DNA from 3 places in the Pseudoramibacter faecis genome. Region 1 is predicted to be linked to each of the others. Evidence: predicted binding sites of a transcription regulator. Region 1 holds the regulator's gene; each other region holds the start of a gene.
The links. Region 1 encodes HrcA, which represses chaperone genes, less so after heat shock. Its sites were predicted from a motif close to TGTTAGCACTCNNNNNNNNNGAGTGCTAACA; they were not measured.
Positions count from the first base shown of each region.

Region 2: a site for HrcA is predicted at 9,256-9,286, ahead of groES (co-chaperone GroES). Genes of this name have one in related genera too.
Region 3: a site for HrcA is predicted at 2,460-2,490, ahead of V3C63_RS10025 (Hsp20/alpha crystallin family protein). Genes of this name have one in related genera too.

Region 1 covers NZ_JAYFFI010000001.1:473,107-483,576, forward strand. Annotated here, with positions in the region: gene dnaJ (molecular chaperone DnaJ) at 1-544, opposite strand, end outside; gene dnaK (molecular chaperone DnaK) at 714-2,555, opposite strand; gene grpE (nucleotide exchange factor GrpE) at 2,630-3,184, opposite strand; gene hrcA (heat-inducible transcriptional repressor HrcA) at 3,227-4,270, opposite strand; gene hemW (radical SAM family heme chaperone HemW) at 4,425-5,597, opposite strand; gene V3C63_RS02330 (tyrosine-protein phosphatase) at 5,698-6,636, shown strand; gene V3C63_RS02335 (substrate-binding periplasmic protein) at 6,730-7,551, shown strand; gene V3C63_RS02340 (hypothetical protein) at 7,676-8,017, shown strand; gene V3C63_RS02345 (hypothetical protein) at 8,084-8,338, opposite strand; gene V3C63_RS02350 (L-fuculose-phosphate aldolase) at 8,552-9,220, opposite strand; gene V3C63_RS02355 (2-hydroxyacid dehydrogenase) at 9,260-10,294, opposite strand; gene V3C63_RS02360 (FGGY-family carbohydrate kinase) at 10,298-10,470, opposite strand, start outside.
Region 2 covers NZ_JAYFFI010000011.1:24,514-34,983, forward strand. Annotated here, with positions in the region: gene iorA (indolepyruvate ferredoxin oxidoreductase subunit alpha) at 1-245, shown strand, start outside; gene V3C63_RS08060 (indolepyruvate oxidoreductase subunit beta) at 251-829, shown strand; gene V3C63_RS08065 (cysteine-rich small domain-containing protein) at 826-1,137, shown strand; gene plsY (glycerol-3-phosphate 1-O-acyltransferase PlsY) at 1,173-1,802, shown strand; gene V3C63_RS08075 (TMEM164 family acyltransferase) at 1,923-2,723, shown strand; gene V3C63_RS08080 (DNA-deoxyinosine glycosylase) at 2,710-3,213, shown strand; gene nrdD (anaerobic ribonucleoside-triphosphate reductase) at 3,479-5,656, shown strand; gene nrdG (anaerobic ribonucleoside-triphosphate reductase activating protein) at 5,681-6,241, shown strand; gene V3C63_RS08095 (hypothetical protein) at 6,553-6,819, opposite strand; gene tsaB (tRNA (adenosine(37)-N6)-threonylcarbamoyltransferase complex dimerization subunit type 1 TsaB) at 6,978-7,664, shown strand; gene rimI (ribosomal protein S18-alanine N-acetyltransferase) at 7,669-8,148, shown strand; gene tsaD (tRNA (adenosine(37)-N6)-threonylcarbamoyltransferase complex transferase subunit TsaD) at 8,170-9,198, shown strand; gene groES (co-chaperone GroES) at 9,325-9,609, shown strand; gene groL (chaperonin GroEL) at 9,659-10,470, shown strand, end outside.
Region 3 covers NZ_JAYFFI010000018.1:26,185-36,654, forward strand. Annotated here, with positions in the region: gene bioB (biotin synthase BioB) at 1-182, shown strand, start outside; gene V3C63_RS10015 (biotin transporter BioY) at 301-861, shown strand; gene V3C63_RS10020 (P-loop NTPase fold protein) at 1,220-2,287, shown strand; gene V3C63_RS10025 (Hsp20/alpha crystallin family protein) at 2,575-3,000, shown strand; gene V3C63_RS10030 (response regulator transcription factor) at 3,467-4,531, opposite strand; gene V3C63_RS10035 (sensor histidine kinase) at 4,539-5,816, opposite strand; gene V3C63_RS10040 (cupin domain-containing protein) at 6,179-6,538, shown strand; gene V3C63_RS10045 (flavin reductase) at 6,540-7,070, shown strand; gene V3C63_RS10050 (DJ-1/PfpI family protein) at 7,094-7,657, shown strand; gene V3C63_RS10055 (hypothetical protein) at 7,683-7,865, shown strand; gene V3C63_RS10060 (glycyl radical protein) at 8,217-10,470, shown strand, end outside.

The DNA of each region.
Region 1 (10,470 bases):
CCTGGCCGGTGCCGCCGCAGCGGTCGCAGGTCTTCACGCCGGAACCGTCCTTCGCGCCGGTGCCGTGGCAGTGAGTGCAGGCTTCCCGCCGCTTGATCTTGATCTTTTTGGTGGTGCCGAACACCGCTTCCTTAAAGCTCAAGTGCAGATTGATGCGCATATCGGCGCCTCGGCTCGGCCCGCGCCGAGCCGAGCCCGTGCCGCTGCTGCCAAAACCGCCGAAACCGCCGAAGCCCCCGCCGAAAATATCGGAGAAAATGTCCTCGAAGCCGCCGAACCCGGCGCCGCCGCTAAAGTCGCCAAAGCCCTGACCGTCCACGCCGGCGTGGCCGAACTGATCATAGTTGCGGCGCTTTTCGTCGTCGCTGAGCACTTCGTAGGCTTCGTTGGCTTCCTTGAATTTATTTTCTGCTTCTTTATCGCCCTGATTGCGGTCCGGGTGATATTTTAAGGCCAGCTTGCGGTAGGCCTTTTTAATGTCGTCTGCGCTGGCGTTTTTATCCACGCCCAGCACTTCATAATAATCGCGTTTTTCTTCACTCATCGCGTTTTCACCTCACGTCGTTTGTTGCCGCCCCATTTTATGCCATCCGGCCGCGTCTGTAAAGCCGGCATTTTTAAATCGCCTTTGTTCAAGAAGGGCAGCCCTTTAAAAAGCTGCCCTTCTCTTTCTGCTCTGCGGCAGATCTTTTGTTGTCGTTAATGCCGTGCGGTTAGTCCGTGACGTCTTCATAGGTGGCGTCTTCCACGTCGTCGTCACCGCCGCCTTGTGTCTGACCTTCGCCCTGGGGCGCTTCCTGGCCGGCCTGCTGCTGCGCCTGCGCATCGGCATACATCTTCTGCGCAATCGGATAAAGGGATTCATTCAGCGCGTCGGTCGCGGTCTTGATGGCTTCGAGGTCGTCGCCCTGGGCCTTTTCCCGCAGCTCGGCAATCGCCGCTTCGACCTTCGCCTTTTCGTCGGCCGTGGCCTTGTCGCCGATGTCTTTTAAGGACTGTTCGGCCTGATAGGCGGCGGAGTCGGCGTTGTTGCGCGCCTCGATGAGTTCCTTTTCCTTCTTGTCTTCGGCCGCGTGCTGTTCCGCTTCCTTCACGGCCTTGTCGATATCGGCCTCGCTCATGTTGGAGGTGGACTTGATGACGATGTTCTGCGCCTTGCCGGTGCCCAAATCCTTGGCCGACACGTTGACAATGCCGTTGGCGTCGATGTCGAAGGTCACCTCGATCTGCGGCACCCCGCGGCGCGCCGCCGGAATGCCCGTCAGCTGGAAGCGGCCCAGCGTTTTGTTGTCTCTGGCCATTTCCCGTTCGCCCTGGAGCACGTGGATGTCGACCGCCGTCTGATTGTCCGCCGCGGTGGAAAACACCTGGGATTTTTTCGTCGGGATCGTGGTGTTGCGTTCGATGAGTTTGGTGCTCACGCCGCCGAGGGTTTCAATCCCCAGAGACAGCGGGGTCACATCGAGGAGCAGCACGTCGTTGACTTCGCCGGCGAGCACCCCGGCCTGAATGGCTGCCCCGACGGCAACGCATTCGTCCGGGTTGACGGATTTGTCCGCATCCTTGCCGGTGATGCCCTTCACTGCGGCCTGCACCGCCGGAATCCGCGAAGAGCCGCCGACGAGAATCACCCGGCCCAGATCGGCGCCGGAGATCTCGGCGTCGGCCAGCGCTTGATTGACCGGCCCGCGGGTGGCGTCCACCAGATCGGCCGTCAGTTCGTCAAACTTGGCCCGGGACAGATCCATCTGCAGATGCTTCGGCCCTTCCGCCGTCGCGGTGATAAAGGGCAGGTTGATTTCGGTCTTCAGCGTGGAGGACAGTTCAATTTTGGCCTTTTCCGCCGCTTCCTTCAAACGCTGGAGCGCCATCTTGTCGGCCTTCAGGTTGACGCCGTTTTCCTTCTTGAATTCGTCGGCCAGCCAGTCGATAACCTTGTTATCAAAATCGTCGCCGCCGAGGTGGTTGTTCCCAGAGGTCGCCATAACTTCAAACACGCCGTCGCCCAGTTCGAGGATGGAGACGTCAAAGGTGCCGCCGCCCAGGTCGAAGACCATGATCTTCTGGGACGCGTCCTTTTCAAGTCCATAGGCCAGCGATGCGGCCGTCGGCTCGTTGATGATGCGTTCCACCTCGAGACCGGCGATCTTGCCGGCATCCTTGGTGGCCTGGCGCTGGGCGTCGTTAAAGTAGGCCGGCACGGTGATCACGGCCTTTTTCACTTCCTCACCCAGGTAGGCTTCGGCGTCAGCCTTCAGCTTTTGCAGAATGATCGCGGAGATCTCCTGCGGGGTGTATTCCTTGCCTTCGACGGTGACTTTGTAATCCGAGCCCATGTGGCGCTTGATGGACGAGATGGTGCCGTCCGGATTGGAGATGGCGCCGCGCTTGGCCACCTGCCCCACCAGGCGTTCGCCGTCTTTGATCTGCACGACCGACGGGGTGGTTCTGGCGCCTTCCGCATTCGGAATAACGACGGGATCGCCGCCTTCAAGCACAGCTACACAAGAATTGGTTGTTCCTAAATCGATGCCGATAATTTTTTCTTTACTCATTTTATTGCCTCCTGAAATTGTTCAAATGGATATTTTTTATCATTAATCGCGCTGAAAAGCGCCGGATTTTTTGCTTACTTCTGGTTGATTTGCACCATCGCGGCGCGCACCACCCGGTCTTTGTAGGTATAGCCCTTCTGAAAGACACTCAACACCACCTGATCGTCCGCTTCGGGATCACTCCCCACCGCCACGCCGTGGTGAAAATTCGGGTCGAAGGGCTGGCCTTCGGCTTCGATTTCCTCGAGGCCTTCCTCTTTGAGCACGCCCATCAGCTCGTCAAAGACCATCCGGACTCCTTCGGCCACCTGGCTCTCCTCGTCCGATTCGGCCGCCGCCTGAGCCCGTTCCAGATTGTCGACCACTGGGAGGAGCTTCTTGAGCAGTCCCTCGGTGGTGTAGGCCGCGATGTCGGCCTTTTCCCGGCTCGTGCGTTTTTTGTAATTGTCGAAATCCGCCCGCAGCCGCATCAGCTGATCTTTGTAATTCTCTTCCTGAGCTGCGTCTGCCTTGGGGGATTCCTGCGATGCTTCCGGCGTTTCGGCCTGGGCCGTCTGCTCGGTGTCAGCCGTCGATTCCGGCGTTGTCGGTTCGGCTTCCTGTGTTAATGGTTCTTTTTCTTCTGCCATGATTCCTGCCTTTGTGTGTTTGCGCCGCGGTCATCGCCGCGGTTATTCCAATAGCTTGTTAATGTTGTCGTTGAGTTCCTCTCGAATGGCATCGAGCACCGAGGACACCAGCGAATAATTCATCCGGGTCGGACCGATCACGCCGAAGGCGCCCATCGGGCTGCCGTTCATCTCGTAAGTCGAGGTGATGATCGAAAATTCCTTCAGATGCTGATTGTCGTTCTCGTCGCCGATGGAGATGTGGATGATCTGATTGCGGTCGTCGCCGGTGTGGGTGATGCCGTTCACCATCACCTTCGCCAAAAGGGGCTTGGCCTCGACCACGTCCACCAGATTCTTGATTTTGTCCACGTCGTTAAATTCCGGGTAGTTGAGCAGATTCTTAAACCCTGTCGCCGTGACTTCGGTTTCCTCCTCGAGGAGGGTCTCCTGAAGGACCGGAAGCATTTCGCGAAGGGCCGCCGTCTCTGCCTGGGTCAGATCGGCGATGCTGTCCACCATATCCGTACCGAAATCCTGCAGTGCGATGTTTTTGAGCATGCTGTTAAGCGCGTTGGACAGGTGCAGGGCCATTTCGTTATCCACATTCTGGGAAAGGGTGATCTCCACATTCTTGGCGATGCCTTCCACCGTGACCACCACCATCAGCACTCGGTTGCGAATCAGCGGCACGATCTGCACATGTTTGCAGTTGAACCGCGAAACCCGAGGCGACAGCACCACCGAGGTATAGTTGGTGAGGGTCGACAGGGCATCGGCCGTGTGGACAATGGCGTGTTCGATCTCCCGGCCGGCCGTCAGATACCCCCGGTGAATGTCCCGGCGCATGCTCTCCGCGAGCTTGCGGATCTGCATGATCTCGTCCACATAATAGCGATAGGCCTTCTGCGTCGGGATGCGCCCGGCGGAGGTGTGAGGCGAAATCAAATAGCCCATCTCTTCCAGGTCGGCCATCTCGTTGCGGATGGTCGCCGGGCTGACCCCGAGCTCGTGATGCTTGGAGAGGGTCCGCGAGCCGACCGGATCGGCCGTATTGATGTATTCCTGAATCACCGCCGTGAGTATTTTCTTTTTTCTGGGCTTCATCTTATCACCGCCTCTTTATTAGCACTCTTTTTGCATGAGTGCTAATATCTGTGTTTAATATAGCACCGGGATTTTGAATTGTCAACAAGAATCCGACGTAAATTTCCCCTTCCGACGTTTTTTCTGAAAAATTTACAGTTTAATTTAAGCCGGCTCACACAAAGGCTACAAACACCTGATTAGCCAAGTCGTATCCCCGGCGGCTCAGCCGCAGCGCATCGCCGGCCACCTCGACGAGTCCCTGCCGCCGCAGCTTGGCGATGGCCGCGTCGTACTCCTCAAAAAAGGAAACGCCGAAAAGTTGCTGAAAAACCGCGTCGCGCACGCCCGCAGTGCGCCGGAGCCCGAGAAACATGAAATCGCCCTTGGCCTCGGCCAGAGACAGCCGGTGATCCTCCGCCAACGCCCGGCCCGGCGCCAGACAATAAGCCGCCAAGTTCGATGTGTTTGCAAAGCGCCGGCCATCTCCGTCCCCCAGAGGCAGGGCCAGCGGCCGCGAAAAGGAGGCCGCCCCGAGGCCATAGCCCCGATAGGGCTCGAAAGTCCAGTACCGGCTGTTGTGCCGACTCGCGTAACCCGGACGGGCCAAGTTGGAAATTTCGTAGGGTTCAAAGCCTGCGGCGGCTGCCATCCGGCGCACCGTTTCATACATCGCGCGCTCCTCCGCCTCCTGAGGAAGCGCGAGCCGGCCTTCCCGCTCTAAACGGTCGAACACCGTCCCCGGCTCGACGATCAGGCTATAGGCCGAGAGATGGGTCAAGGGCTGGGCAAACAGATCCCGCATGGTCGCCGCGACGTCGGCCAGCTGCTGCTCCGGCAGGCCGAAGATCACGTCGGCGGAGATATTCTCAAACCCAGCGGCCTTCGCGGCCGCCACCGTGGCAAAAAAATCCGCCGCGCGGTGCGCCCGCCCCATCAGCGCGAGCAGTCTGTTATCGGTGCTCTGGCAGCCGACGGACAGCCGGTTAAAGCCCAGCGCCCGATAGGCCGCAAGCTTTTCGCCCACCGCCGAGGCGGGGTTCACCTCGATGGTCGCCTCGATATCGGCATCCCGCAGGGAAAAAGCGTAGCGCGCCTCCAGCGCCGCCGCCACCCGGGCAATCTGCGCCGCGTCCACAAAGGACGGGGTGCCGCCGCCAAAATAAAGGCTTGCCACCCGCTTTCCCGCCGCTGCGCCATCGTCTCGAATTTCGGCGATGAGCGCGTCGATATACCGGTCGACGGCCGCCGCGTCCTCCCGAGACGAACAAAAATCGCAATAGCGGCATTTCTTAACGCAAAAGGGAATATGCACATAAACGCCGATTCCCTGTCGATCCTTCTGCATGGCCACCTCCAAAATTTCGCGCCGGCGCCATTATCCGGCGTGCATTATGCTATAATAATGAAAACACCCGCACATTGCAACGCATCCAAGGAGAACGCTCATGAAAAAAATGATCGGCTTCGGGCTCGCGGCCCTCGGCTTTGCCGCCGCCTTCGCCTGCCTGAAGCAAAAGAAAGAAAAAACTGCCTCACATCCATCTGCCGTTCCGGTCATCGATTATCACGACGCCGAACACCTGATTCTCTGCGACGAGTCGCAGCTCGACCGCCGCTTCCTGCTGCCCGAGACCACCATCAACTTCCGGGATATCGGCGGCTACACCGGCCGGGACGGCCGAAAGCTGCGCTGGGGGCTGGTATTTCGCGCCGAGGCGCTTTCAGATTGGAATGACGACGCCATCGCCGCCCTCGAGGCCATCGGTCTGCGCCACGTGATTGACTTCCGCGACACCGGCCGGGCGGGCGAACAGCGCGATCGGCTGCCCGCCACGGCGGACTACATCAACCTGCCGGTGCTGAAGGGCATCCCGGTCTCCGCCCGGGACATCGACTTCGACGATCCAGGCGCCATCGACCGCTTCTTCCGGGAGATTTACCGCTACCAGGTCGAACACAAAGCCCGGGATTTTGCCCGGGTGCTCCATCTGATGACAGACCCCGCGGCCTTTCCGCTGCTTTATCACTGCACCAACGGCAAAGACCGCACCGGCTTTATGACGGCGCTGATCCTTTTGATCTGCGGCGTGCCGGAGTCCGTAATCCTCTCCGACTACACCCTGAGCAACCTCACCTTCGAGCGGGCCTACGAAAGTCTGGGCACCATCATGGCCACCGGCTTTAACATGGCCGCGCCGGAGGAACGGGCCAAGCTGCGGGACTTCTTCGGCGTTCGGCCGGCCTGGCTTAAGTCCCAGCTCGATTTTATCCGCGAACACTTCGGCCATGTCGACCGCTACCTGACCGAGCAGACCGACCTCGCCCCGGCGGATCTCGCCGCCATCCGCGCCAATTTGCTCGCGCCGGCCGGCGACGTTGTATAAAATAAAATTTTCCTGCATATTTACCCATAAAAGGCTGGCCTTTTGCCGGCCTTTGTTTTATAATAAAGATAATTTTAAGAGAGGAGTTCATTCATGAAAAAGAAACTCACAGTGATTGCCCTCGCCGCCTGCCTCGCCGCGGTGATCGGTTTTGCGACGGGCTGCGGCAGCAAACAAAAGAGCGCCCTGGACGACGGGGTTTTGCAGATCGGCACCAACGCCGAATACACCCCCTTCGAATATAAGGATAAAAACAACAAGCTCGTCGGCTTCGACGTGGATCTCGGCCGCGCCCTCGCCAAGAAAATGGGCGTGAAGGCCAAATGGACCAACACCTCCTTCGACGGGATCTTCAACGGGCTCAATTCTGGCCAGTACGAATGCATCATCGCCGGCGTCTCCAACACCGACAAGCGACAGAAGAGCTTCGCCATGAGCAATTCCTACCTGGGCAACGGCGTGGTGATCGTCTCCCCGGCCGGCGGCACCCAGGCCACGGATATCAAGCAGCTTGACGGCAAGAAAGTCGGCGTCCAGCTCGAAACCACCGCGGATTACGCGGCCAAGGCTTTCAAAAAGGACGGCAACAAAATGACCCTCAAGGAATTCGACTCCATGATCGACGCCTTCACCGCGCTGCGGGGCGGCCAGATCGACTACATCATGACCGATGAACCGGTGGCCAACTTCTATGTGGCACAGCAGCCGAATACTTACAAGGTCTCTTCGAGCACGTTGTCCAACGAGCCGGTGGCCGTTGTCTGCCGCAAGCAGGACACCGCCCTGCGCGACAAGATCAACGACGCGCTCAAGGCCATCAAAAAGGACGGCACCTACGGCAAATTGACAAAAAAATGGTTCGGCAAGGACCTGACCCACCAGAAGATCAACAACAAGATCAAGACCTACGACTAAACCTCCATTGGCAGCCCTGCACAACGCAGGGCTTTTTTAGTTTAATTTTTAATTTGATTTTCGTGACAAGCTTTTTGAAATGGTTTATAATTTAAAAAACGATCGCGTGGAGGGAGGCTTCATCATGAAATACGTTTTAGCGTTGGTCCGCAGAACCGAAGATGCCACTGATGTTTTGATTATCGATATCAAGGAAGAACCTCAAAAACATCTGTTAAGTGAGGTGATGCAGGCGGAAGCTTTTCGCGAATTCAACCGCTTCCGGCAATATGATCAAAAACCCGTTGTCCCGTTGAAGGCCATGACCGAGGCCGTTTACTATGGCGATGCCGGCGTGGAATATCAGGAAGCGCCCGGAGACAAGGCGGTTTTCATCGGAAAAAACTACGCCATTTTGGCACTCAACGACGCGGAGGATACTCGCTACGTCTGGCAGATTTCCCCCTGGATCAACGAAGACGCTTAAGGCGTCCATCAAAAAACGACCGAATCTTTATTGATTCGGTCGTTTTTTGTGTGTTGCCCGGCGCGTTCAGGATTTTGGCCCTCGGCCAAACCGGTGGGGCTTATCCGATGCCTTTTCCTCCGACACCTCCCCGACCTTAGGCTCCGCTTTTCCCCGCTCAAACCGTTCGACGGGTTCCTCCTTGCGCTCGTCCGGCCCGGTGTCACCTTTACCGAAGCGTTTCGGGGGCGCTTCTCCCGGGACGGCCGCCTGCTCAGCCGCCTCATCGCTGGCTATCATCACTCTTTTTTCCAATTGGTCTTTGTCCTTCTGATCTTTCATGGTGATCCCCCCTTTCGTGCGTTTTTTCGCTATCATTATACCGCTTGTTCAAGGGATGTCAAGGTTTACAGGCGCTTTTGAGCCGCCCCGCAAAAAAAGAAGGCGCAACGCCCTCTTTTTCCATAGCCAAGTTTCCAATATTAAAGATTATCGTGGTTTTTATCGTTACAAATTTAACCCGGCTCTTCGAAATCGGATTTTCATTTTTATATATTATTTTCGTTTGATGGACTCCATGTGTTTTTGACCGTAATCATCGCGGAATTTAACCATCATGCGTTCCATCTCATCTTCGTCTAAGATCACAGGCTCGCCAATCGATCTGGCGATCACGTAAACCCGTGCGCATTGTTCGATTTGTTCCGCAACATTAAATGCACTGGCAATATTCTTTCCGCCCGCGGTCATCCCGTGATTGGCCATGAGCGCCGCCTGACGATCCCGCATGGCATCAAATGTCAGCCTGGCTAATTCCGGTGTTCCATAAGAGGCGTATCCGCCGCAGCGAATTTCCGGTCCGCCAAACGCGACCAGATAACTTGACGCCGGCAAAGGCTCTCGCAATGTTGCCAAAACTGTGCAATATGTCGAATGCGTATGCACAATTGCGTCGATATCGTCCCGGTCTGTATAAAAAATGCGATGCAAATCTTTTTCGCTCGATGGCTTGCGATCGCCGTCGACGACATTGCCGTCGAGATCCATGACCACGATATCTTCTGGGTTTTGTTCAAAATAATCGATGCCGGACGGACTGATCGCAAATAATTCTTTCTCGCGGTTAAAAATACTAATGTTGCCGCCGGTTCCTGTGGTGAGGCCGGCTGTGATTAATTTTTTGCAATAAATGACGACGTCATTGCGTTCTTGCTTTAACAACATGGTTATTCCCCCTTGATGTTTGAATCGATTATATATGGATTAATGGTAGTGATACAATAGTGGTTTGCCGGCGACAAAGCGTTTGACATCGTCAACGACTTGCCTGGTGTGATTCGTCAGTACATCGTCTGTCGCACCGGCGATGTGCGGCGTAATCACCACGTTATTGAGTTCTGTAATATAGGGATGGTTACGGGCAACGGGTTCTGAGGCGTAGACATCCAGGGCCGCCCCCCTAATGCGTTTTTCGCGCAATGCATCGACGAGCGCATTTTCATCTAAAATGGCTCCGCGCGATGAATTGATCAAATAGGCCGTCGGCTTCATCAGCTTTATCATCTTGTCGCTGATGAGCCCTCTTGTCTGCGGTGTCACTTTCAGGTGACAGGTCACAAAATCTGCCTTCTTCATCAAATCCTCGAGATCTTCAACTTTTTCGATCCCGATTTCTTCGATGTCGATCGGACAGCAGAACGGATCATAAATCAAAAGCTTCATCCCCATCGCTCGGGCGATTCTGCCAACGCGCTTGCCAATGCTGCCGTAACCGACGATCCCCAGTGTCTTGCCTTTAAGCTGGGTCTCCTTGAATACAACATAGGGCGATCCCGGGTTCATGTCCCAGATCATGTCGACTTTCAGGCCTTCTTTTGTTTCTTTGTGATATTCAGGATCCGCTGTATATTGACCTTGTTTGAGGGCCATATGCGCCATCGGAATTTTGCGGGCAATGGCGAGCATCAGGCCGATCGTCATCTCTGCCGCCGTATCGGAATTGCGCCCCGGCGTATAAATGATCGGAATATTTTTCACCTCAGCCGCTTCTATATCGACATTAACCGGCGTCGCACGGGTCACAGCGATGAGCTTCAGCTTTGATGCTCCGTCGATGACTTTTTTTGTGACATCGTCATAACTCGTGATGATGATATCCGCATCTTTCGATTTTTCCGCAAATTCTTCTTCTGTCATTTTTGCTTTGCCGATGGCCCAACCATCTTTAACGACTTCCCCGATATCGTATAGCGGTTTCAGCGCCTCTTCATCGTATTCCGCAGTAAAAAATATTTTCATGCTTTATTCCCCCTCGTCATGGCCAAAATATTTGTCCAAAATCGCCGCCCGCTTGTGCCACAAGCTGTCATTCGCTTTTCGAATGTCGACATAAAGTTCGTACAAATCGCTGTAAATTTTCGTCTTTTCCGGATCCGGACGATGCATCTTTTTCGCGTAACAGCAGGCGCGCTTGG
Region 2 (10,470 bases), on a different contig from region 1:
GTTGGCCCTGCGCTTTAAAACGGCTTTCGATGGAAGACAAGGAAGAATTCCCTCAGGTATTTACCGAAAAATATGAAGTTCTCATGGACAAATGCATCGGATGCAAGAAATGCATTGGAACAGGATGTCCGGCGCTGGAATTTGGCCGCGTTAAAGACAAAAAAATGACCATTACCAGCGCCTGTGTGGGCTGTAGCGTTTGTGGTCAGGTTTGTCCGGTCGATGCAATTGTTAAGAAAGCGTGATCATAATGAAGACAAAAAATATTTTATTGGCGGGTGTCGGCGGACAGGGAACGATCACGGCAGCCAAATTGCTGACGACAGGTTTAATGCAGGCCGGCTACGATGTCAAGATGAGTGAAATTCATGGGATGAGTCAGCGCGGCGGATCAGTCAGTTCCCAGGTTCGCTATGGCGATGAAGTACAGTCTCCGGTAATTGAATTGGGAACGGCCGATATCCTCGTTGCCTTTGAAAAGATGGAAGCCATGCGCTATATCGATTATCTGAAAGCAGATGGTAAAGTGATTGTCAATGACACGGAGATCTGGCCGATGCCGGTCGTGATCGGCCAGGCGGAATATCATCCGGATATTTTGGGAGAGCTTGCTAAAATCGCTGATGCAAAAGTGATTCCGGCTTCAGATATCGCGACAGAAATGGGCAATGAAAAAGTAACAAATGTGATTTTGCTGGGAACGATCGTTAAGGCAATGGGCCTGGAACATATCGATTGGAACCGGATTATCGAAGATAATGTTAAATCGAAATTTGTTGAATTAAACAAAGCGGCAATGGCCAAAGGTATGGCCTTGGTTGCAGAATGAGCCAGCCATTAAAGACAGACCATTATAAATTTTTTCAGCATCGGGAATGCGAATATTTTCCATGCCATCCAATGGAGAACCTGGAGGATTTTAATTGTCTGTTTTGTTATTGTCCTCTTTATGCCTTAGGCAAAGACTGCGGAGGTAATTATACTGTTTCGGATAAAGGGGTAAAGATCTGTACCAATTGTTGTTTTCCGCATTATCGGCAAAATTATGATCGTGTCATCCAAAAATTGATGACACTTTTGGAACGAATGAAGCAAGCAAACTTAGCATCAATGCAGAAAGATCAGAAAAAAGAATAAAATCCGTTATCGGGAGAATTGGAGGAGGATAACAGATGAATGTAGTTTGGGGTGTGTTGTTGCTCATAGCATCTTATTTTGTGGGCAATCTGGATTTTGCCTATATCGTTGTTAAGGCTGTTCGTGGTGAGGATATTCGAAATTTTGGCAGCGGTAATGCCGGTACAACAAATGTTTTGAGGACAATGGGACTCAAATACGCTGGTTTAGTTTTACTGTTGGATGCTTTGAAAGGGTCATTATGCATTGTGGTGGCACGTTTATTAGAAAGCCATGTGGGATTAAGTCCTTGGTGGACCGCCGGAACGGGTATTGCCGTTTTATGCGGCCACAATTGGCCGGCGCTTTTAAAATTTCGCGGCGGTAAAGGAACCGCGACGTCTATCGGTTTGTTTCTCGTCTACGATTGGCGCATTGCGCTTATTTGCATTGCGGTTGGATTGATTCTATTAGTTATTTTCAGAATGGTTTCTCTTTCTTCAATGATGGGGATGACCATTTTGCCGTTTGTAGCTCTCGGCTTTTTGGGGGTGCATAATCTTCCGACTTTGGCACTGACAATTTTTATGGCGCTGTCAACAGACATTCAGCACCGCAGCAACATCAAACGAATTTTAAACGGCACTGAAAGCAAAATTGGTCAGCGTGTGGACATGAAAAAATAATACTGCATTCGATTATTGCTTCATAAAAGACCTGAGAGCGTGTTTGCGCTTTTCAGGTCTTTTTGTTATGATGATCAACAGATCGAGGATCGAATTAATAAAACGGAACGGAATGAGCTCATGGGTATAAACTATTTTTACAATCATTATTTTAAGCCGCAGGATGTCATTCGGCAGAATCGCGTGTTTTCCCAAGCACACATTGTGCTGGCAACACTGATTGTCTGCGCGATTGTGACCATTATGGCCGTTCAGAAACGAAAGCAAAATCCCTATTTTAGCCAAAAGGTTTTGATAGTTTTAGGCGTTTTGATGCTGTTGTTGGAATTGTTCCGAATTGCATGGCGCACGTATTACTACGGTATGCATTGGACGAATTTTCGTTTTGATTGGTGCAATCAAATTTGCATGGTTTTGCCATTTATAGCAATGTTTCGGCTTGAAAAACTCTATCCTTATGTTGATGTGGCAGCATTTCTTGGTGGTGTTGCAGTATTGATTTATCCGCTTTGGGTCTTTTACGATTACGCCGGTATTCATGTGATGTCCGTTCAGAGTATGGTTTCCCATGGTTTAATGGTTACCATTGCGCTAAGTATGCCAATGTCGTCGAAGCAGGGGTATCATCGTTCTCTCAAACAGATAGGAAAGCAACTGGTCGGCGTGGGTATTATTTTGGCAGTTGCTTTTTGGGCGTCGACAATTTTTAATGCAAATTATCTTTTGATGCGCAATGCAAGAGGGATCCCGGTAATCAGCGCAATTGCGGCCCCTTACTATTGGCTCGTCGTGCTGCCTATTCTGATTTTCGGGATAGATTTTGCAACAAGATTGCTTCGGCGGTTCGATTTTTGGATGGCCAATCATCGGCCGTATCCGCCGGAAAAAAGAAAGGTGGCATTCTTACATGGCCGCGTATGAACATATTGAGCACACGTTGGTCCCTTTTTACGATGCGCACTCACAGATTTTAATCTTAGGTTCCTTGCCATCTCCCAAATCGCGGGAAGTCGGATTTTATTACGGTCATCCGCGCAATCGCTTTTGGAAAACGTTGGCCGGTGTTTATCAGGAAATGGTACCGGAGAGTATCGAACAGAAACAGTTATTTCTCAAAAAACATTCACTGGCATTGTGGGATGTGATTGGCAGTTGTGATATTCGAGGGGCCTCGGATACATCTATCAAAAATGTGCATTATAATGATTTGACAGCGATCGTATCACAAACTCTCATTCGGGGAATTGTTACTACTGGGGGAAAAGCGACAAAATTATTCCGAGAGTATTGGGCCTTAGATCCACAGATCAGCAGACTGTCGCATTTGGGACTCCCGTCCACCAGTCCGGCCAATGCCCAAATGCATTTGGAAGATTTGATCGATGCATATCGATCGATATTATCGTTATAATAAACCGCTGGTAAGCGGCTTTTTTATTCTTGAATTGTCAAGTCAAGTGCAACACAGTTGAATCTGCTTATAAACTCCGGAAGAATATAAAATGACAATCATGTCATCTTTGCTTTGAGAAAATAAACCCTAAATATTGGTGATTTTAAAACTACAAACACAAAATATAGAGTTCAGTTTCGATTTTACTTGAATCTCAATTATGGCGAGCGTATAATAACATCTGTCCCAAACTTTGAAGAAAATGAAAAGATGGAGAATTCTCATGAAGAATGTGATTAAGCGAAACGGCGAAGAAGTTTTATTTAATATCGATAAAATCGTTAACGCGATTACAAAAGCCAATACAGAAGTGAATCCCATTCGTCAGTTAAATGCGGCCCAAATTCAGGCGGTAGCTGACAATGTGGAAAAACAAATTTCTACCTATCGGCATGCGGTTGGTGTTGAAGATATTCAGGATTTGGTCGAAACGGGCATTATGGAAATGCGTGGGTATGAGGTAGCCCAGGCGTATATGCATTACCGGGATAAGCGGACAGCCCTTCGCCGGTCAAATACGACAGATCGTAAAATTTTAGCTTTGATTAATCGTGAAAATGAATTGGTCAAACAGGAGAATGCCAATAAAAATCCAACAATTAATTCTACGCAACGCGATTATATCGCCGGGGAGGTCAGCAAGGATTTATCCAAACGGCTTTTCTTGCCAGAAGATGTGGTGAAGGCCCACGAAGAAGGGATTATTCATTTTCACGACGCTGATTATTTTGCCATGCGCGAGCATAATTGCGATTTGATCAACTTGGAAGATATGTTGCAAAATGGGACGGTTATTTCCGGCACGAAAATTGATAAACCCCATAGTTTTTATACTGCATGCAATATTACTACGCAGATCGTGGCACAGGTGGCTTCCAACCAATATGGGGGGCAATCCTTTACACTTTCGCATCTGGCGCCATTTGTCGACGTGAGCCGACAAAAAATCCGCCAGCAAGTGATTGAAGAACGCAGGCTTTGCGACGAAGTTATGAATCGTGAGATTATCGAAAAGATCGTTTTTGCACGTTTAAAAGAAGAGATTAAAAGCGGTATTCAAACCATTCAGTACCAATTGATCACATTGATGACGTGTAATGGGCAGGCGCCGTTTGTCACAATGTTTATGTATTTGGATGAAGTGCCGGACGGGCAGGTGCGTAAGGATCTGGCCCTTATCATAGAAGAAGTGCTCAATCAGCGCATCACGGGCGTTAAAAATGAACAGGATGTCTGGGTTACGCCGACGTTCCCCAAGTTGATTTACGTGCTGGATGAAGACAATATTTACGAATCAGCCCCGTATTGGTATTTGACCGATTTGGCTGCGCGATGCACGGCCAAACGCATGGTGCCGGATTATATTTCAGCTAAAATCATGAAACAACTCAAACAAGGCAATGTCTATACCTGCATGGGGTGTCGCAGTTTTTTGACGGTGGAAGATTCACAGCGAAATTCAGACGGCAGTCATAAATTTTATGGTCGCTTCAATCAAGGCGTGGTGACGCTTAATTTGGTGGATGCGGCGTGTTCATCCGGAGGGGATATGGTCCAATTCTGGGAGATTTTAGACGAAAGGCTGGAACTTTGTCACAAAGCTTTGCGCTGCCGTCACGAACGGCTTTTGGGAACGCCTTCTGATGTGGCGCCGATTTTATGGCAGCATGGTGCGTTGGCACGACTAAAATCAGGAGAAACGATTGATGCACTGCTTTATGGTGGTTACAGCACGATTTCCTTAGGATATGCGGGGTTGTATGAAACGTGTCGTTACATGACGGGTAAATCGCACACGGACGATAAAGCGAAAAATTTCGCATTGGCCGTGATGCAAAAGCTGAATGATAAATGCCAAGAGTGGCGGACAGAAGAAAACATTGCCTATTCGGTTTATGGGACACCGATGGAATCAACGACCTATAAATTTGCCAGGTGTTTGCAAAAACGATTTGGAATCATCAAAGGGGTGACGGATAAAAATTACATTACCAATTCTTATCACGTTCATGTGACGGAACCCATTGATGCTTTTAGCAAATTAACGTTTGAAGCGGATTTTCAGCGTTTATCACCGGGAGGCGCTATTTCTTACGTGGAGGTGCCAAACATGCAGAATAACATTCCGGCGGTTTTGGAAGTGATGAAGCATATCTATAATCATATCACCTATGCAGAATTAAACACCAAAAGTGATTTTTGTGAAGTGTGTGGTTACGATGGCGAAATCAAGGCCGTAGAGAATGAAGCTGGTAAATTGATCTGGGAATGTCCTAATTGCGGCAACCGCGAATTAAACAAAATGTCAGTGGTGCGGCGTGTTTGTGGTTATCTCGGTGGCGCAACCGGCTTTAATCAGGGACGAACGCAAGAGATTAAAGAGCGCGTACTTCATTTGTAATCAATATGGATTTTATTGGAAATAATGGAAGTTAGGAAAGAAATGATGCATTATGCTTCGATTCATGAGCATGATATTGCCAATGGTCCGGGCATTCGTTTGAGCTTGTTTGTGTCAGGCTGTCGCCACGCATGTCCGGGTTGTTTCAATCAAGTGGCTTGGGATTTTAATTACGGGAAGGTCTTTTCGACGTCGGTTCATGAAAAGATTTTATCCGATCTCCGAGAACCTTGCTATCGTGGCCTGACGTTGCTGGGTGGGGAGCCGATGGAACCGGAAAATCAACGAGCGTTGCTTCCTTTTCTGATGCGTTTTAAACAAGTCTTCCCCCAGATGGATTTGTGGATTTACACTGGATTTACCTATGAGGTGTTGTCGACGGATCCGTCAGAAACGACACAGGCGATCCTTGACCTGACGGATGTGCTGGTGGATGGTCGCTTTGTGCAAGAGCAAAAGGACATTACTTTATTATACCGCGGCAGTGTCAATCAGCGGATCATTGACGTTAAAAATTCTCGGCAAAAGCAGAAGGTGGTTTTGTGGGATGACCGAAACGTTTCGATCTCCAATCAAGTGCATTGAGTGATGTCGATTCAAACGGATTGGTATTTGAGAGTGCAATGATTTGATCTTTTTTATCAGAAAATCTTGCGATAAAGTAAAGGGTCTCTCTATACTCGGATTGGGAGCCGCCAGATGTGGTGGCTTTTTTTGTGGCAGAAATTCAGAATAAAAATTATGCATAGATAAAGTAAGATAAAATTAAAGGCAGATGTTTGATCAAAGCTTGAATACCTTAAAAGAGCAAACAAGGATACATTCGATGGCGAATGCCATTGTGTTATGTGAATAAAAACGAAATTTATCCGGGGGAACTGAGTAAGGAAAATAGATTATAAAACTTCTGAAATGGTGATCATGACACCCTTTTGTGCTGATGTTAAAGGGAGAACCGCCAAAGGGGTTGGTTCGGGGAGTGGCGTTTCAAAAATTAAGGATTCCGAAATGTAATTCCCTAAAACAGTCGCAGCGTGATCGAAGGATTCAGCGATCTCCTCAGCCGCGAATCGGATCGGTTCAATCGGCAGATCCGGAAAAGTGATGGTGAAAAAAGCGGGGTGAATATCAAAAACGGCAGGATAACTGTATTGACGAGACATAAGGGAGTCCTTTCATTAATTTAAGCCCATTGCAGAGCAAAGATATAACAGTTTTATTCGTAAAATTGTAAGAACATCAATTATTTGTTATTATATCACAGATTATAAACTTGAATTTTGATTGTCTGATTGGATAATAAGTACTGAAAGGAATAATAATGAAATTATTGATAGTGGACACGGCAACGATTGTGGCCAGTGCTGCAGTGATCGATGATGATCGTTTGATGGCAGAAACGATTGTCAATTATCGCAAAAAGCATTCCGAAAAAATGTTGCCGGCGATTGACCATATGCTGCAGGATTCTGGATTATCTATTCAAGAGATTGATGTTTTCGGCGTGGTGAACGGTCCCGGCTCTTTCACCGGCTTGCGCATTGGTATAGCGACGGTCAAGGGATTTGCGCAGGCCCTTTGCAAACCAATGGTGACCGTTTCGACATTGGAGGCGTTGGCGGCTAATTTGTATTGTGCGGATGGATTGGTTTGTCCCATTTTGGATGCACAGCGGCAGCAAGTATACACAGCGGCTTATCGGCCGACGGCAAATAGCTTGCGAACGGTATTATCAGAACGGGTATGCACGGTCGATGTGTTGGCGGATATCTTAAAGGACTATGCTGGACCCATTTATTTTGTAGGAGACGGCGTCAAAAAATACGGCGAGCATTTATGTGAATTGCTATCCGAGGGTGTTTGTGCACCGCCATTTATACGGATGAATCGAGCTTCTTCTGCAGCACAAATCGGGATGCAGAAAATTGCTGCAGGTCAAACGACAGATTGCATGCAGGCCACGTTAAACTATATTCGCAAATCCTCTGCGGAAGAAAGATTCGGCTAATAAAATGGCAGATGAAGTTTTGAGCCCATCTTCTTTTGGTCTTCGGCCGATGATTCGCGCCGATATTGCCCAGGTCCTGACGATCGACCGAGACGCAGGACTGGTTCCCTGGAAGGAGGCTTCATTTTTTCAGGAAATTAAAAATCCATTAGCTCATTATGTGATTATCGAGCATTCGTCAGGGCAAGAACAGGCACTGCAAGTGGTTGGTTTTGCCGGTGAATGGTGTGTGGCGGATGAAGCGCAGATCATGAAGGTTGCCGTGTTACCGGATTGGCAGCAGCGCGGTCTCGGTCGACGATTGATGAAAACCATGATGGATTATGCACGTTTGAATGGCTGCACAGAAATGACCCTGGAAGTCAGGCAAAAAAATCATCAAGCCCTCAAACTTTATCGTCACCTGGGATTTGAAATCATTGGAAAGCGTGAGCGATATTATCCCGATGGCTCGAACGCTTATTTGATGTCGGTCCCGTTATGAATAGAGAAGTGGAATGTGAATATGAAAATTTTGAGCATTGAGACTTCTTGCGACGAGACATCTGTTGCCATCGTCGAAGACGGTCGAAAAATTTTGGCGGATCAAATTTATACACAAATCGCGATCCATCGTAAATACGGTGGTGTGGTTCCGGAGATTGCATCGCGTAATCACGTTATAAAACTGCCCTATGTGATTCAAGATGCACTGGATGACACCGGTTTAACCCTCAAAGCGGTTGACGCGATCGCCGTAACCCGCGGCCCAGGATTGGTCGGCGCGCTTTTGGTGGGGGTTTCAGAAGCCAAGGCGTTGGCTTATGCGTTGGGAAAGCCGTTGATTGGTGTCAATCATATCGAGGGCCACATTGCGGCAAATTATTTGGCTTTTCCTGCGTTAACGCCGCCGTTTTTGGCATTGGTGGTTTCTGGCGGTCATACAAATTTGGTTTTGGTAGAGGACTACGAGAGCAATATTATTTTGGGACAAACAAGGGATGATGCGGCTGGAGAGGCATTTGACAAGGTGGCTCGTGTTTTAGGTTACCCTTATCCCGGCGGTCCGGCCATCGACCGAGCCGCCGAAATAGGTAATCCGGGTTTTGTGGATTTTCCACGTGTCTTTCTGGAAAAAGATACCTTTGATTTTAGTTTTTCCGGATTAAAGTCTGCCGTTTTAAACTATTTGAATCATTACAACATGAAAAATATCGCTTATAAGCCGGAGGATATTGCCGCATCTTTTCAGGCGGCTGTGGTTGAAGTGCTTGTGAAGAAAACCATAGACTGCGCTAGATCAACCGGGATGAATAAAATTTGTGTCGCTGGTGGCGTATCTGCCAATCGCGGGCTTCGCGACGCTTTGAAGCAGGCAAGTCAGGAAAATGGATGGGAGCTGTATTATCCGCCGTTGACATTGTGCACGGATAATGCTGCAATGATTGGAGCACGCGCTTACTATGATTTTAAAGCCGGCCGCCTGTCCGGTTGGGATTTGAATGCAGAACCGGGATTGGAACTGCCGGCGCAATTGGCTGATTCTTTATCTTAAAAGAAATAAAAAAACTAAAAAAATGATTGCAAAAATTCAGCCAATCGATTAACATACTATTAGCACTCAGATATGTTGAGTGCTAATAGAGAAGTGCTATTTTATTAACTTATAGGAGGCATTAGTATGAAGTTAAGACCTTTGGGTGATAAGCTCGTCGTTAAAGTTAAGGAAGAAGAAGCAAAAACCAGTTCTGGTATTGTTTTACCGGATTCCGCGCAGGAAAAACCCCAACAGGGAGAAGTTATCGCTGTTGGTTCTGGCGAAGTGATTGACGGGAAAAAAGTGCCGCTGGACGTTCGGGTCGGTGATCAGGTGATTTATTCCAAATATTCAGGCAACGAAGTCAAAGTGGAAGGTGAACAATTTTTGATCATCAAACAAAGCGACGTTTTAGCGATTGTTGAATAAAGAAAAAAACGCGTTTTATTGATAGTTTAAATTTGAGGAGGCTATTTGTATGGCAAAAGATGTTAAATACCGCGCAGACGCAAGAGAAGCTTTAATTAGTGGTGTCGATCAGCTGGCAGATGCAGTTAAAATTACTTTGGGACCAAAGGGCAGAAATGTATTGCTTTCAAAAACATATGGCGCCCCGACAATCACCAATGATGGTGTGACCATTGCAAAAGAAATCGAATTAGAAGATGCTTTTGAAAATATGGGTGCACAGCTGGTGAAGGAAGTTGCCACCAAGACCAACGATGTTGCTGGTGACGGAACAACAACGGCAACGCTTTTGGCACAGGCGATTGTCCGGGAAGGCAATCGCAATGTGGTGGCCGGTGCGAATCCGATGGTTTTGAAAAAAGGGATTGAAAAAGCGGTCGATGTAGTCGTTGACGGCTTGAAAGCATTGTCTCAGCCGGTTCAATCCGACAAATCCAAAGAACAGGTTGCGTCGATTTCCGCGCAAAACGAAAAAATCGGTCAGCTGATCGCTGAAGCCATGGCTAAGGTTGGCGATGACGGCGTGATCACGGTTGAAGAAGGTAAAGGGATGGGAACCGAACTGGACTTTACCGAAGGGATGCAGTTTGATCGCGGATATTTATCAGGTTATATGGTAACGGATACCGAAAAAATGGTCTCCGAATTGGATAATCCGTATATCTTAATTACAGATAAAAAGATTTCCAATATCCAGGAAATTTTGCCGGTGCTCGAACAGATTGTCCAGCAGGGCGGAAAACTCCTCATTATTGCTGAAGATGTCGAAGGCGAAGCTTTAACCACATTGGTTTTGAACAAATTGCGCGGGACCTTCAATTG
Region 3 (10,470 bases), on a different contig from region 1:
CGGGAAGATTTCTGTTTGAGGATGGCGGAAGCGCGCTTTTCAGAGCCGGCGCCAATGCCACTATTACTGGGGATATGTTAACGACGGTGGGCAATAATACAAAGGAAGACAGAGCCATGCTCGCGAATCTTGGGTTTTCCCTCAGGCCTTCAAAACGGCGTGAGGCAACGCGGAGGCTCTGATCGATCAATTCGAAAATATCGCGAAAGGCGATGCCGATAATGCAAGACTCAAAGGCGCCATTGAATAAATTGAATATATAGTGATGAAATGACATTTAGATATTTGAAAGGAAATAAGATGAAAATCACTGATAACACGAAAAATCTTACGTTTATTGCGCTGATGACGGCGTTCATCTGCATTCTCGGGCCATTATCCATCCCGATCGGACCGGTCCCGGTTTCGCTGCAGAATTTCGCCATCTACCTCGTGCTGTATATCGTGGGAATGAAGCGGGGAACGATCGCCTTTTTACTTTATATGCTTTTGGGGCTTGTGGGGCTTCCCGTCTTTGCAGGATTCACAGGCGGGCTTCAAAAGATTGTGGGGCCGACCGGGGGATACCTTGTAGGATTTATATTCATGACGGTTTTGGCAGGATGGGTTTTGGACAATTATTATCAAAATAGGATTCTATGCGTTGCGGGAATGTTTTTAGCGACCTGTATTCCATATCTTCTCGGAACGTTATGGCTTTCACACAGTGCCGGGATGCGTTTGGCCTCGGCGTTCGCCGTCGGCGTGATGCCGTTCGTCCTGGAGGATTTGGCAAAGATGGTGGTTGCGGCTATCGTCGGCCCGCGGCTTAGAGAAAGATTGGACAAGGCCGGCATCATCACGTACGCGAAGAAATCATAAGCCGAAAAGGGCAGGCGTCGGCTGCCGCAGATTGACGCGATCGTTGCGCTGCCCGGAGATGAAGGGCGGGATATCGCTGATCCGGCACTCGGGACTATTCGCAAGCACATACATTATTCAAAAAATGATTATTTAGCGTATAAACAGCAGGGGCGCGCCGCCTCAGCAGCTTTATGGCGCGTATCGATCGGTTTGATTAAGCCTATTCAGATGTCGGGAGCCCGAGATCCGGATGGGTTATTTTTGTGTTGAAAAAAGTTATAAAAACCTATAAAATAATGGTAAAGTTATAAAAATAATAAAAACTTATAAAAACTTTGGAAAGCTATAAAAGCTATATTAAAGAAAGGAGCTTTAAATGGCGACTTATCAAAAAAATCCATTCACGTTGTCCTTCGGGCGCAAACCCGCCCATTATATTTCCCGGCTGAATCAGTCGCAGAAAATCATCAAGACCTTCACGCTGGCGCCGGTGACCGAGCAATTGTTTGTTATTACGGGGGTGCGCGGCTCCGGGAAGACGGTGCTGATGGCCGGCATTGCCAATGAATTGGATCGCAAAGACGAATGGCTTGTCATTCGCCTCAGTCCGGATGAGGATGATCTTGTGGCGACGCTGTGCGCCAATCTGTATCATCATAAAAAGGTGCATCAGTCATTTTTAAAAGCCGACGTGGCCGTTCATGTTCTCGGCATCGGCGTGACCGTCGAAAATCAGTCGCCGGCCATGACCGCGCTCAACGTCATTGAGGAGATGCTGACGGCGATCGCATCGCGTCACCAAAAGGTGCTCATCGCCATCGACGAAGTGACCAACACCAAACAGATCCGAAAGTTGGCCAGCGCCTTTCAGCTGCTCATTGGAAATGAACAGCCGATCTTTTTATTAATGACCGGCTTATACGAAAATATCAAAAATCTCCAGGATCAGAAAAATCTGACCTTTCTTTACCGGGCGCCGAAGATCTTCTTAGATCCGCTGGATCTCGGCGCCATCCGGGATGCCTACCGCCGAGTTTTTAATATTGACGAGGCCACGGCGATTCAGATGGCGAAGATGACCAAGGGATATCCCTTTGCCTTTCAGGTGTTGGGGTATATCTGCTGGGAGCTCGGGGAGATTGACATCCGCCGCCTGCCGGAAATTTGGTCGCGTTACGATCAGATTTTGAGCGAGGCCGTTTATAGTAAAATCTGGAGTGAACTCTCCAATGAAGACCGGAAGATTCTCGGCGCCATTGCGGAACAGGATGACGCTGATAACATCAAGGTGCAGGCCATCCGGCAGGCCAGCGGGATGCCGTCTAATAAATTTTCGGTCTATCGCCAAAGACTGAAAGAGAGGGGCCTCCTGGATACCCGGAAGTATGGCTATGTGTCGCTGGCCCTGCCGCGCTTTGCCGCTTTTGTGAAAGTGAATGCATGAATATCAAAAAACACCAGGGCCGCTTTTGAAATGGCGCTGGCACAGTTGACCAATGCGATTGATCATTATTTGCCTCATGAGTAGTGACAGAAAGGGAAAACATCAAAAATCGTCGTTAGAAATATATAAACAAAACGTCAAAAATATTAAAAGGAACTTAAATTCAAAACAGAATTAGCACTCACCTCTTGACACTGCTAATAAAACGATCTATAATGATCTCGCAATCAGGAAAGAAGTCCTGAAGGCCAATGCGATAACACCATTCTAAAGGAGGTTTGATGACCATGTTACCGACAATTTTTGGTGAAAATATTTTTGATAATCTGATGAACACATTTGATCGTGACTTTTTCAGCCACTGGGATTCATCGAAGCTCATGAGAACGGACGTTAAGGAAAATGACGACAGCTATGAACTGAAGGTGAATCTGCCGGGCCTTAAAAAAGAAGATGTCCACATCGAATTGAATCAGGATTATCTGACGATTTCCGCCAAGGCTCAAAATGCCAACGACGAAAAGGATGACAGCGGCAAGTACGTTCGCAGAGAACGCTACTATGGCAGTTATCAGCGCCAGTTTTACCTGGGCGAAGGGGTCAAACAGGAAGATATCCACGCCAGCATGGCCGATGGGGTTTTGACCCTGACCATTCCGAAAGTGGATCAACAGCAGATTGAAACCGCCCATAGGATCGAGATTGAAGGCTGAGACTTTCTCCTCTCCTCCACGGAAAAATCCCAACGCAATCGCGTTGGGATTTTTTATTTGGCGGCCGCTGCGGCGGCATGCGGATGATAAAAATATTCGCGCCGAAAAAATGACATTGATTGAAACTCTTTCAAAAAGATCCGTTGACCGCTTGGGTCGGCAACCGTATCCGGGCGATCAACCTTAGCATTCAGAAAGAAGGTAACACAGTGACTTGCAAAGATTCAGAACTCAAACGTCTATATCGGAAACCGGCCCGTGTGCGCGAAATGCTGGGCGCAGCCGAAAGCTTAAAGCGGCTGAATCGTGATCCGAAAAATGTCTGGATCCTCGGCCGCCGAACTAGTGACTCATGAAAAAGTCCTCCATGCACATCATACACTCAACACTCAAAAAGACCGCGAAAGCGGTTTTTTGAGTGTTGATTAAATTTTTGGATTAAATTTGATGATAACCCCCTGTTCGGTCACGCCTCTCGGCTCTGAGCCTCTTTTTTGCGGAATTTCCGGCGGAAGGCTGTCGGGGTCATGCCGACGTTTTTCTTGAAAACTTTGCTGAAATAATTAGGTTCGTGATAAGAAAGGTCCAACGCAATGTTGATAATGGGAATATCGGTGTTGATGAGCATGTCCTTGGCGATCTCGATTTTTTGATTGGTCAGGTAGGTCACAAAGTTCATGCCCGTTTCCTTCTTGAAGATTTTGGAGAGATAGTAGGAGCTCATGTTGGCGTATTCGCCGACCTGCTCGAGGGAAACGTCGTTTTGGGCGTTGCGGTCGATGTAATTGAGAATATCGTCGATGGTGTTTTTGTGTTCCGGGCTGTTTTCCGTCATCTTGTCAAAAATCTTGTCGATAGCCTTCATGATCTCGATTTTCAGATCGTAGCGGTTTTGGTAGCTTTGCACAAAATGCTGGTGGCCGGTACCACCGCTGAGGGGCGAGATGATGTCGTAGTTACAGCTGTCCTTGGCGATGCGGTCCAGCTCGTTCATAAAGTGGCGGATTTCGTCCTGCACCGAAAGCAAATCGAAGCCATAGTGATTGTAAAGCAGATCCAGATAAGCTGTCAGCGCCTGGCGGCACCGGGCATATTTTTGGTGGACGACGGTGTAAATCACTTCGTTGAGCTTCTCGTCGATGGCGCTGCGGGTATTGGCCTGCAGTGCCTTGATGGCCTGGTTGATGGATTCGAGCAACTGCTCGGCGCGGATGGGCTTGAGCAGCAAATCATCGACCTTGGCCTTGATGGCCTGATGGGCAAAATCAAACTCATTGAAGGCGGTGATAAGAATCACTTTTTTGGCGGGATCGGCTTTTTTTACCCGGCGCAGTACCTCGATACCGTTGATCTCCGGAATATTGATATCCATTAAAATGATCTGCGGATTGGTCTCAGCGATGCCTTCAAGGGCGACTTTCCCGGAGGAAGCCGAACCGACGATTTCAACATCAGGAGCTTGGTTGTCTAAGATCATTTTAAGGGCTTCTCGTTCAAGGTGTTCGTCCTCGACGATATAAACTTTATACATGGTTACCTCATTTCTTTGGTGCAGTTCCCGGCATGCGCTTCTGGGGAATGGTGATGATCACATCCGTCCCGGACGCGATGTTTTTATTGAAAGTGACCCCGTAATCGGGGCCGTAATAATATTTCAGGCGTTTGTTGGTGTTGCGGATGCCGATACCCATGCCCTTTTTGCTCTCGATGTGACGCTCTTCGTCGAGGAGCTCGTCGATGCGCTCGCTGGCGATGCCGACGCCGTTGTCGATGACGTGAATTTCCACATCGCCGTCGACCGGATGGGCGGAGACGCGGATATGGGCGCCGTTTTCCTGAGCTTCCACCGCGTATTTAATGGCATTCTCAACAAAGGGCTGAATAGACATGAAAGGACAGAGCACCGTTTTGAGTTCCTTACTGATGTCGAAGTCGTAGGTCAGACGGTCGCCTTGGCGTACCTTTTGGATGTGCAGATAGTTGCGCACATGGTGGATTTCCTCCTGGAGGGTGACAAAATCGTTTTCATCCCGGCGCATGGTGTAACGCAGCAAATCGGAGAAACGATAGACCATATCCTGGGTTTGGCTTGCCCCCTCGATCATGGCCAGACGGCCGATGGTGTTGAGCACGTTAAAAAAGAAATGGGGATTGATCTGGGCTTGCAGCGCTTTGAGGTTGGCCTTTTGCAAAGCGCTTTCCATGTTGCTGCGGCGGTTGATTTCTTCCATGAGCTCCATGTTGGCCTCGTTAAGTTCCCGCTGCATGACGACGATCAGCTGGCGCTCTACCAGGTAATTGGCAATAGTAAAAAGCAGATCGGCGGCGGCCTGCACCCGATCGAGAGTGGTCATGGTCACCTGGCTGCGCATGCGGGCAAGATCCTGCCGGCCGTAAAGGTTGGTGAGCTTGCCGGGGGAGCCCATGGGCAATTTGGCCATTTCCTCTTTGGGAATCTGCACCTGTCCGGCGAGGATGGCGCCGATGTAGTTGCCTTTGGCCATGATGGGCACGGCCATGTCCACCAGACCGCCGTGACAAACATAGATGGCCGGCTTGCCGGTGCGCACCGATTCAATCCCGCCGTCGGCGTCAGAGCGCATGCAGTGTTCGTAGCATTCGGGAATTTTGCGGATATTGGTGCAAAAGTCCGTAAAATTGCTGTACTCCAAAACGGGGTTGCCTTTGCAGTCGACGATGATCGCGGCCACGCCGGTCGCCGCCGAAAAGGCGTCCTGAATTTTCTGAAGCACCTCCATATCAAAAACATCTGAAATGCTCAAAATGGAAGAAGATTTGGTTTGCGTCTTCGCCATGATGATAACGTCTCCTACTTTTAATCTTAATTCATTATAGCATAGTTGACAAAAAATTCCAGTTGCTCAGTAAAAAACAGACAAAAAAATGGCAAAATTCTATCAATTCCTGTAAAAATTTTAAATGAATGGTAAAAAATTAAGGTTTTAAAAGCTAAAAATTATCTTTAGGGATAAAATCAGCGGAAAAAATGTAAAAACAGGGCGCGTTTGAAATTCACTGGCCGACGGTTTGGAATCTGCATCTTTGAAGAAGGCGCGCGTGATAAAATAAAATCATAGGCGATCGGCAGCCGATCATTGGTTAAAGCAAGACAAAAGGCGCGACTGATAACGCTGTCGCGCAGGGAAAGGGGGAGACCATGATTCGAAAGACACAGCGGGAGGCGGTGACCGAGTTGGCCGGCGGCAAAGGCACGATTTATATCGATCACATCGCGAGCGAGCAGGAGCTCATGGGCCACGCGAAGATGTATGCCCAGGTGACGCTGCCGCCGGGAACGTCCATCGGTGTCCATACCCATACCGGTGAAACGGAGCCCTATTTTATCGTGGAGGGCGTCGGCGACTTTACCGATAACGACGGATCGGTAACGCCGGTGGTGCCCGGGGACTGTTGCGTGATCGTGCCGGGGCAGTGCCACGGCATCGCCAATCCCTATAATGGAAATCTGGTGTTTATGGCGCTGATTTATTATGATGATCAGCCGAGGCAGGTGTAAGATGCGACATTCTCAGGATTTTAAAGCGCTGAAGATCAATCCGTTTAAATTGTTCGACGAGGATTGGGGATTGGTGACGGCAGGCGCGCCGGCAGATTTTAACACCATGACCATCGGCTGGGGGACCATGGGCTCTATCTGGGGCAAGCCCGGCCAGACCAGGCCTGTCGTGACGGTATATGTGAAGCCCGTCCGGCACACCTTCGGCTATCTCAACGCGAGCGAGGTCTTCACGGTCAGCTTTTTTGACGCGGCATATCACAAGGATCTGATGATCCTTGGCACCCTCAGCGGTCGGGACGGCGATAAGGTGGCGGCGACGCAGCTCACGCCGGCGGCGGTGAATCTGTCGACCGGCAGCCAGACGGTAACGTTCCGGGAGGCGAAACTGACCCTGGTGTGCCAAAAGTTGTACGCTCAGGATTTAGACATCAACCGAATTCCCGTCGATGTGGTCGCCGGGTTTTATGCGGAGGAGGCGCCCCACCGCCAATACATCGGTCAGGTGACGGATATGCTGCTGCCGGATTGAAAACAGCCGATAAGGAAGGGAAAATGAAAAAAATTTTAATGCTCGCCGGCGATTTTGCCGAGGATTACGAAGTGATGGTGCCCTACCAGGCATTAAGCGTTTGCGGTTTTGCGGTGGATGTGATTTGTCCGGACAAAAAAGCGGGGGAAACCATAAAAACGGCGGTCCACGATTTTCTCGGCGATCAGACCTATGTGGAGATGCCGGGGCATCGGTTTGCGCTGAACAAAGATTTCGATGCGGTGCGCTGCGCTGATTATGACGGGCTCTATCTCACCGGCGGCCGCGCGCCGGAGTATCTGCGCTTGGATGCGCGGGTCATCGAGATTGTCCGGTATTTCATGGCGCATAATCTGCCGGTGGCGGCTATTTGCCACGGCATTCAGATTTTAACGGCCGCTGACGTTCTCGGCGGGCGCAGGCTCACGGCCTACCCGGCGGTGGCGCCGGAGATCGTCCTGGCCGGCGGCACCTATATCGAGGTGGCGGCAGACGAGGCCGTGACCGACGGCAATTTGGTGACATCGCCGGCCTGGCCGGGCAATACGGCGATTTTAAAAGCTTTTATTGCAAAATTCGGCGCATGAGCGCAGCGGAAAGAGAGGAAGATCGATGGATGAAGTGACGTTCAGGCGCCTGATGCGGGAGAGCGGCATCCCTCAGGCCGAAACCGAGCGGACCATTCGCATGGCGGAAGCGGTGCGCGCCGGCGATTCGGCGGCGGATCCCAATATTCCCATCGATTATACCCGGGTGTTTGAAGGGATGTGTGTGACCCGGGAAAAGCGCGGATGACCAGCGGCCGCGATGTGCGGCACAGATAAGCCGACCGTTACAGGCAACGGCCAATGCGAAAGCTCCCCGGCGGATCGTGTCGGGGAGCTTTTTGCATGGCGAAAAATGCCGTTGGCCGGCATCGCGCGGCCAAAAGGATCGGAAAAAAGGAAAAGTGCAAAAAAGTTTCGGCGTGGGTCATAAAAATACAGAAAGGGTCTTAAAAATGCAAAAAAATGGTTTGAAGGGTGTTCGCCGCCCTTTTCGCTCCCGTCGTATAATGAAAACAGAAATGACGACCTGCGTGGATGGCGTTTTTTCTCAAGCAAAAAAGCTTGACCAAAAATCAATTTTTTTATTGAGGAGGCTAATATGGCTATTGCAAAAGGATTCAGCGAACCGACTGATCGCATCAAAAAGCTTAAAGCGCGCATCATCGACGCGACGCCGACGGTCGAAGCGGACCGTGCGGAGCTGCTCACCGAAGCGTACAAAAAGTATGAAGGTGCGACGCCGGCGATTCGTAACGCCCGCGCGAATGAAGCGATCTTTAACGGCATTCCGGTGACGATTCGTCCGGGGGAACTGATCGTCGGCGCGCTGACCGTCACAGACCGCGGCTGCCAGATTTATCCTGAATTTTCTTACGACTGGATCGAAGCCGAATTTGACACCATGGCAACCCGCAAATGCGACCCGTTTGAAATTCCGGAGGACACCAAGCGCCGTCTGACAGAAGTGTTCAAATACTGGCCGGGCAAAACCAACTCAGATCTCGCCCATTCGCTGATGTCTGATAAGGCGCTCGAATGTCAGGCGGAAGGGGTTTTCACCGTCGGCAACTATTACTTTGGGGGGATCGGCCACGTCTGCGTCGATTATGGCAAGGTGCTGAGAGTCGGTTTTTCCGGCATCGTCAAGGAAGCGGCTGAAAAGAAAGCGGCCCTCGATCCGGAAGATCCGGAAACCATCGTCAAGACTCAATTCTACGACGCGGTGATCATCACCTATAACGCGGCGATCAATCTCGCGCACCGCTACGCGGCAAAGGCTCTCGAAATGGCCCAGACCGAAATCAACCCGCAGCGCAAGAAAGAGCTTTTGCAGATCGCTCAGAACTGTGCGAACGTGCCGGAAAAACCGGCGCAGAACTTCTGGGAAGCCTGCCAGGCCTTCTGGTTTGTGCAACTGATCATGCATCTCGAATCCTCCGGACACTCCATTTCGCCGGGGCGCTTCGACCAGTATATGTATCCCTATTACGAAAAAGACACCATCGACCGCGACTTCGCCCAGGAACTGGTGGACTGCATCTTTATCAAGCTCAACGACCTGAACAAAACCCGCGACGCCATTTCCGACGAGCTCTTTGCCGGATACGCGATCTTCCAGAATATGTGCGCCGGCGGTCAGACGCCGGAAGGGCTCGACGCCACCAACGACGTTTCCTACATGCAGCTGGATGCCATTGCCCACGTCGGGCTGCCCCAGCCCTCGATGTCCATTCGTTACTGGGACGGCACGCCGGATGAATTCCTGCTCCGCGCCTGCGAAGTGGTTCGTCTGGGGCACGGGCTGCCGGCGATGTACTCCGACGAAGTCGCGATCCCGATGCTCGAAAACGACGGTGTTTGCCTCGAGGATGCCCGCGACTGGCTGCCGATCGGCTGTGTCGAGCCGCAGCCCCAGCACAAGACCGACGGCTGGCACGACGCCGCTTTCTTCAACTGCTGCAAGGTGCTCGATATCACTCTGCATAACGGGAAGAGCCGCGGCAAGCAGCTCGGGCCGAAGACCGGCGAAATGACCGAAATGCAAACCTTCGAGGATTTTGTCAAGGCCTATGAAGAACAGATGAAATTCTTCGTGCATTACCTGGTCGAATCTGACAACTGTGTGGACTACGCCCACATGATGAATATGCCGATGCCCTTCGAATCGGCGCTGGTGGACGGCTGCCTCGACAAGGGGAAATCCGTTCAGGAAGGGGCCGCGAAATATAACTTCACCGGGCCGCAGGCCTTTGGGACCGCGGACGTCATCGACTCCTTCGTCGCCGTGAAGCAAAACGTCTTTGAAGATCACAAATACACCATGGCGGAAATGATGGACGCCATCGACAATAACTTTGGCTACACCGTCGATCCGAACTTCAACCCGACGGGCTCCGACCGGCAGCAGGGCGGCGGCACCGCTCCGGCATCCGCCGGCGGCAGCAGCACCCGCTCCGCGATGGAACAGAAAGTCTGGGAAGTGGTTCAATCGGTGCTGGGCGAAAGCAATGCGATTGATCTATCGGCGCTGAACGGCGGCGAGTCGGTGGTCACCGGCGCATCCGCCGGCAGTGATCAGCTCGCCAAGTGGAACAAGATTCATAAGCAAATGCTGAGCGCGCCGCATTTCGGTAACGATATTCCGGAAGTCGACCTGCTCGGACGCCGCGTCACCAAGATTTATTCCAGCGAAGTCCACGGCCAGAAGAACCCCCGCGGCGGAATCTATCACGCCGGCTGCTACACTGTCTCTGCCAACGTCGGGATGGGCCGCGATGTCGATGCCCTGCCGGACGGCCGCCTGGCACAGTCGGCGCTATCCGACAACATTTCGCCGCGTCACGGCTTTGACG